2 regions of the Micromonospora sp. CA-240977 genome follow, and region 2 is predicted to be linked to the other one. Evidence: riboswitches for the same ligand, from Rfam matches in the RefSeq annotation. Region 2 holds a riboswitch; the other holds the start of a gene.

Region 1 (3,359 bases), 1.8 Mb from region 2:
CACCGACGTGGCACTGCGTTCCATGGACGGCGCCGGGGTGACCCTGCACGGGGAGCCTGTGATCAGGGCCGCACAAGACGGTAATTGATTGGCCATCGGGCCGTCGCCAGTCGAAGATGGCGCCGGAGGTACGGACCCACGTGAACATGAAGCCTTACCGGCAGGCGCTCGCGCTGCCCGGCCTGCGGTCGCTGCTGGTGGTCGCCGTCCTCGCCCGCATCCCGCTCACCGCGACCGGGGTGACACTGACCTTCCACGTGGTGTTCGACCTTGATCGCGGTTACGGGGCCGCTGGCCTGGTGGGTGCGGCGGTGACCGTGGGCGCGGCGATCGGCGGGCCGATCCTCGGTCGGCTGGTGGACCGGCGTGGTCTGCGTCCGGTCCTGGTGCTCACCGGCATCGCGGAGGCGATCTTCTGGTCCACCGCGCCGTCGCTGCCGTACCCCCTGCTGTTGCCGGCCGCGTTCGTGGCCGGCTCACTGGCCCTGCCGATCTTCTCCGTGGTCCGTCAGTCGATCGCCGCGCTGGTCCCGGAGGACCAGCGCCGCCCGGCGTACGCGTTGGACTCCATGTCGGTGGAGCTGTCGTTCATGATCGGCCCGGCGTTGGCCGTCGCTCTGGTCACCGCGATCTCCGCGCAGACCACCATGTACCTGGTCGGCGGCGGCATCGTGGCCGCCGGAATCGCCCTGTGGCTGGTCAACCCGCCGATCCGCGAGGCCACCGGAGAGCCCAGCGGCCCAGCCCAGCGGGTGCCTCGCCGGGAGTGGCTGACTCCCCGGCTGCTCGCCGTACTGGCACTCAGCACCGCCGCGACCCTGGTGCTCGGCGGCACCGACGTGGCGGTCGTCGCCGTGCTGCGGGCCAGCGGCGAGGTCGGCTGGACCGGCGCGGTGCTGGCGATCTGGGCGGTCGCCTCGCTGGCCGGCGGGTTCGCCTACGGGGCTGTGCACCGTTCGTTCTCCCCACTGGCGTTGACCGCCGCACTCGCCCTGTGCACCATCCCGGTCGGGCTGGGCGGCGCGCACTGGTGGCTGCTGTGCCTGGCGCTGATCCCGGCCGGTGCGCTCTGCGCGCCGACCATCGCGGCCGGCTCCGACGCGGTCAGCCGCCTGGCCCCGGCCCAGGTACGCGGCGAGGCGATGGGGCTGCACGGGTCGGCGGTCACCGTGGGCATCGCGATCGGTGCGCCGCTCGCCGGTGCGGTGATCGACGCCAGCTCGCCGATCTGGGGCTTCGTGGTCACCGGGGCACTCGGTGCGCTGGTGACCCTTGTGGTGCTCCCGATCGAGCTGCGCCGTCGCCGCGCCGCCGCGACCACCCCACCGCCCGTCGAGGCGGACCTCACCCCCGCCACCCGCTGACGGCCAGCCGGGCGGACCCAGAGCCCGCCAGCCGGCTGGTTCGGCCAGCCGGTGCTACGGTCGCCTGCACAGGTCATGAGTGTCAGCGCGAAGCCCCGGCTTGCTGGCCGGCAACCCTCCGTTCGCGGGCGGGGTGCTCCGGGTGAGGACCAGGCTCGGTACGAGTGGTGTCGAGCAAGCCGCGAACCAGGAGGTCAGTGTGTCGGCTGCCACTTCTTCGGACCAGGGTGGCGCGCTGAGACTGTGCCTCGCCGACGTTGACGTCGCCGGGCAGATCGCGCTGCTGCACGCCGACAGTTGGCGCCGGCACTACCGCGGCGCCTACGCCGACTCGTTCCTCGATGGTGATGTCGTCGCTGACCGTCGCGCGGTCTGGACCGCGCGCTTGGCCACCCCCACCCGGAGCCACACGGTGGTGGCCGAGGACGACGACCGGCTTGTCGGCTTCATCCACGTCGTGTTCGATCAGGACCCGCGTTGGGGCAGCCTCGTCGACAACCTGCACGTCGCTCACGACCGCCAGCGGAACGGCGTCGGCACCGCGCTCCTGGCACACGCCGCCCGGGCCGTCGTCGAGCACGCGAGGGCCGGCGGAATGTACCTGTGGGTGCTGGAGCAGAACACTGCCGCACAGCGGTTCTACCGCGCCTGCGAAGCTCGCCACGTCGAGACGGCGCGGGTGTCGCCGCCGGGCGGAGACCCGTCCCGGCTCAACGGCAGTCCGCGCAGGTTCCGGATGGCCTGGCCGGACGCCACCGTCGCAGGCAATCTCGACACCGAACTCGGACGTCGACCCCAGCCGCGCTGAGCAGCCCGCGGGTCAGCGGTCGCGGCGGTGCGGCGGGCCGCCCGGCCGGGGCGAACGTGGTCGGACATGGCGACGGGCGCCGCTCCCGGTGGTCCCGGTGGCGGCGCCCGTCGTACAGCTGGGCTTGAGCGTCAGTGCCGATCGATGTCGCTTGCGGTGTCCTCGCGGTAGCTGGCGCCGCCGTCCGACTCGCTGGTGAGCGGCTTCGAGCCACCCTCCGGCGGGCCGGCCAGGGTCTGGCCGGCGGCCAGCTCCGGGAACTTCGCGTCGAACGCCGGCCGCTCGGAGCGGATGCGGGGCATCCGGTCGAAGTTGCGCAGCGGCGGCGGGCTGCTGGTCGCCCACTCCAGCGAGTTGCCGTGACCCCAGGGGTCGTTCACCTCGACCACCGGGCCGGTCTTGTACGACTTCCAGCAGTTGTAGATGAACGGCAACGTGGAGATACCGGTGATGAACGCGCCGATCGTGGAGATCGTGTTCAGCGTGGTGAAGCCGTCGCCGGGCAGATAGTCGGCGTAGCGGCGGGGCATGCCCTCGTTGCCGAGCCAGTGCTGCACCAGGAACGTGGTGTGGAAACCGATCATGGTGAGCCAGAAGTGCACCTTGCCCAGGCGCTCGTCGAGCATCCGGCCGAACATCTTCGGGAACCAGAAGTAGATGCCGGCGAAGACCGCGAACACGATCGTGCCGAAGAGCACGTAGTGGAAGTGCGCCACCACGAAGTACGAGTCCGACACGTGGAAGTCGATCGGCGGGCTGGCCAGCAGCACGCCGGTGAGACCACCGAAGAGGAACGTGACGAGGAAGCCGATCGCCCAGAGCATTGGCGTCTCGAAGCTGACCTGACCCCGCCACATGGTGCCGATCCAGTTGAAGAACTTCATACCGGTCGGCACGGCGATCAGGTAGCTCAGGAAGCTGAAGAACGGCAGCAGCACCTGGCCGGTGGCGAACATGTGGTGCGCCCAGACGCTCATGGAGAGCGCGGCGATCGCGACGGTCGCGGCGACCAGACCCTTGTAGCCGAAGATCGGCTTGCGGGAGAAGACCGGGATGACCTCGCTGATGATGCCGAAGAACGGCAGCGCGACGATGTAGACCTCGGGGTGTCCGAAGAACCAGAAGAGGTGCTGCCAGAGCATCGGCCCGCCGGTTGCGGGGTCGTACACGTGGGCGCCGAGGATGCG
Region 2 (3,359 bases):
GCGTCCGGGATCGACCAGGAGGAGGCGAACCGGTGGATCCGCACCGCCTTCGGGGAGCAGGAGCGGCCGATGGGTGAGCCGGCCGAGCCGGGCGAGCCGCCGAAACCGCCGACCGCCCCGCCCGTCGGCTGACCGCTGCCGCGCGCCTCAGCCCAGCTCGGCGAGCGCCGTGAGGAGCCGGTCCACCTGGTCGACGGTGCTGCCCAGGCCGATGCTGGCGCGCAACGCGGTGGGCGGCAGGTCCCGTCGGCCGGTCCGCCCCGCCGCCTCGGCGAGCAGCCGCCGGGCCAGCGGGTGGGCACAGAACAACCCGTCGCGTACGCCGATCCGGTGCCCGGTGGCCAGCCGCGCGGCCACGTCGGCGGAGTCCCAGCCGGCGACCACGAACGAGACGATGCCGACCCGGGGCGCGTCCGGGCCGAAGGTGCGCAGCTCCACGACGTGCGGCAGCGCCTCGATGCCGGCCCGCAGTCGCGCCAGCAGCGCCTGCTCGCGGGCGGCCAGCGCGACCCGGTCGGCCGCGCCCAGCGCCCCGCACACGGCCGCCAGCGCGACAGCGCCGAGCAGGTTCGGGGTGCCACCCTCGTGCCGGGCCGGACCGGTCGCCCAGGTCACGTCGTGGGTGGCCGGGCCGACGTGGCTGGTGGCGCCCCCACCGGCCAGGTACGGCGGGGCGGCGTCCAGCCAGTCCGCCCGGCCGATCAGCACACCCGCGCCGAACGGCGCGTACAGCTTGTGGCCGGACACGGCCAAGTAGTCGACGTCGAGCGCGAGCAGGTCGACCGGGGCGTGCGGGGCGAGCTGCGCGGCATCGAGCACGATCCGGGCACCGTGCCGGTGCGCCACCCGGGCCAGTTCGGCGACCGGCCACCGCTCACCTGTCACGTTGCTCGCACCGGTCACCGCGACCAGCACCGGCAGCGCCGGGCTGCTGCCCCGGCGCAGCTCGGTGAGGGCGGCGGCGAGGTCGCGTACCGCCCCGGCGGGATCGGCGGGCACCGGCAGTCGCACCGAGCCGCGCGGCCAGGGCAGCAGGTTGGCGTGGTGCTCGCCCGCGAAGGTGACCACTGTCGTGCCGGCCGGCAGCGACCGCGCCAGCAGGTTGAGCGCGTCGGTGGTGTTGCGGGTGAAGATCACGTGATCGTCGGCGCGGACGCCGAAGAAGTCACCGACCGTCTGCCGGGCCTGCTCGTAGGCGAGGGTGCAGCGCCGCGACAGCGCGCCCGCGCCGCGGTGCACGCTGGCGTACCAGGGCAGTAGCTCGGCCACCGCGTCGGCGGCGGCCCGTGCGCACGGTGCGCTCGCCGCGTAGTCGAGGTTGATCTCACCCGGCACGCCGAGGACGTCCAGCGGCGCCGACGGCGCGGGCGCGACAGTGGGCAGGGCGGGCAGCGAGGGAACGAGGGTGACGGGCATGCCGGAACCTCCGGGGTCAGGGACCCCGGGTGCGGCATCGGGACGGGGTCCGCGCTTGCCCAGCACACCGATCGGGCTGGGCCCGGTCATCACCCGGGGCACCCCACCGCGAACTCGACGAGGGTTGCCGGCCAGCAAGCCGGGGCTTGACGCTGGCGCTCGTGACCTGCCGGCAGCATAGCGGCAACCGATGCGACCGGACCAGCCGGCGGCGGATGGCTACGCTGACCGCATGGCCGACACCCCGCCCGGTACGCCCCTGCCGTCGTCGCCCGCGCCCGTGGCCCCGTCCGTCGGCGGGGCGCCCGGGATGCCGCAGCGCCGGCTGGGCTGGCGGCGTTTCGTCGCGTTGGCCGGGGTGGTGCTGCTCATCGCCGCCTGCGCGGTGTTCATGGTCTTCACGCTCGGCCAGACGCTCGGCGTGCAGGCCCTCCTGATCGGGGTGGCCGCCGCCGTCCTGCCGGTGCCGGTGCTCGTCGCCTGCTTCCTCTGGCTGGACCGGTACGAACCGGAGCCATTGCAGTATCTGATCTTCTGCTTCGCCTGGGGAGCGTTCGTCTCCACCGCCGCCTCACTCAAGGTCAACGACTTCGCCGCCAACCAGTTCGCCGACTGGGGGCTGCCCGACGCGCTCACCGGCGTGCTGGTGGCGCCGTTCATCGAGGAGTTGACAAAGGCGCTGGGCCCGATCCTGCTGCTGGTGTTCCGTCGGCGTGAGTGGTCCGGGATCACCGACGGCCTGGTCTACTGCGGCCTGTCCGCTGTCGGGTTCGCCATGGTGGAGAACATCCTCTACCTGGGCGGGCTGGGCTACGCGTCCGGAGCCGACAGGTACGGTCCGGTGACCGGCATCAACCAGGTCATCGCGATCTTCATCCTGCGGATCCTGCTGTTCGGGTTCGCCCATCCGCTCTTCACCTCGATGACCGGTGTGGGGCTGGGCATCGCGGCGCGGACGGCCGACCGGCGGGTCCGGGTGCTCGCCCCGATCGCCGGCCTGCTGCTGGCGATGATGTTGCACGGCACGTGGAACCTGCTGCCCACGCTGACCCAGGCCACCGGCCAAGCGTTGATCATGCTGTACGGCTTCCTGGGCCTGATGGTGCCTGTCTTCTTCGGCACCGTGGGTTTCGCGGTGTGGCTGCGCGCCTGGGAGGGGCGGCTCACCGAGCGGACCCTGCCGGACTACGTCCGCGCCGGCTGGCTGAGCCCACCCGAGGTGGCCGCGTTGAGCAGCCTCGGCCGGCGGCACGCGGCCCGCAGTTGGGCGCGGCGGGTGGCCGGCGACGCCGGGGTGCGGGCGATGCGCGGCTACCAGTCCGCCGCCACCCGACTGGCCCTGCTGCGCGACGGCTCGCTGCGCGGCCTGGACCGCAAGCCCGCCGACCAGGAACGGACCGCACGGGAGGAGCGGGAGTTGCTGGACGCTCTCGTCGCGTACCGGTCGTTCTTCGTCGGTCGGGACCCGCAGGCCCCGACGGGGGTCTGGGACGGCAGCCGCTACCACCTGCGCTTCCCGGACGGTACGCAGCGCGTGGTGGACGCGCCGGACGAGCCGGTGGTGCCGATCCCGGTGGTGCTGACCCCCGCGCCAGCGCCTCCGGTGGGCTACGCCCCGCCCGGCTGGCCCGGGATGCGCTCGGCGGCGCCGTGGCCGCCGGGTCACCCCTGACGGCCGGCGCCCCGGCCGCGGCCTCAGGTCATCAGGGAGGTGAGGAAGTCACCGAAGCCCTGGAACATGGCGATCAGCGCACCCCCGACGGCCCTGAACATCTGCGCGGCGCCGTCCGGCCGGAAGGCCATGAAGTAGATCAGGAACGCGACACTGCCCCAGGTCAACAGCTTCTTCACGAATACCGGCATCGTCCCTCCCCAGGGCCACGGTCGCCGGATGGCTTCCCGTCGTGCGGCCGGGCAAACGATGCGCGGCGCGGCCCGCTGGC

The links. Region 2 has a riboswitch for S-adenosylmethionine ahead of ACQPWW_RS31915 (aminotransferase class V-fold PLP-dependent enzyme). Riboswitches for the same ligand answer to the same signal wherever they lie in the genome.
Region 1: it holds a riboswitch for S-adenosylmethionine, as region 2 does, so the genes downstream of both, ACQPWW_RS06245 (N-acetyltransferase family protein) here and ACQPWW_RS31915 (aminotransferase class V-fold PLP-dependent enzyme) in region 2, are expected to answer to the same signal.

The regions. Positions count from the first base shown of each region.
Region 1 is NZ_CP192055.1:1,313,039-1,316,397, reverse strand. It holds gene ACQPWW_RS06255 (isochorismatase family protein) at 1-88, shown strand, start outside; gene ACQPWW_RS06250 (MFS transporter) at 117-1,364, shown strand; SAM riboswitch class IV at 1,436-1,551, shown strand; gene ACQPWW_RS06245 (N-acetyltransferase family protein) at 1,564-2,172, shown strand; gene ctaD (aa3-type cytochrome oxidase subunit I) at 2,304-3,359, opposite strand, start outside.
Region 2 is NZ_CP192055.1:7,006,617-7,009,975, reverse strand. It holds gene ACQPWW_RS31920 (FUSC family protein) at 1-132, shown strand, start outside; gene ACQPWW_RS31915 (aminotransferase class V-fold PLP-dependent enzyme) at 148-1,416, opposite strand; SAM riboswitch class IV at 1,463-1,583, opposite strand; gene ACQPWW_RS31910 (PrsW family intramembrane metalloprotease) at 1,607-3,088, shown strand; gene ACQPWW_RS31905 (hypothetical protein) at 3,112-3,279, opposite strand.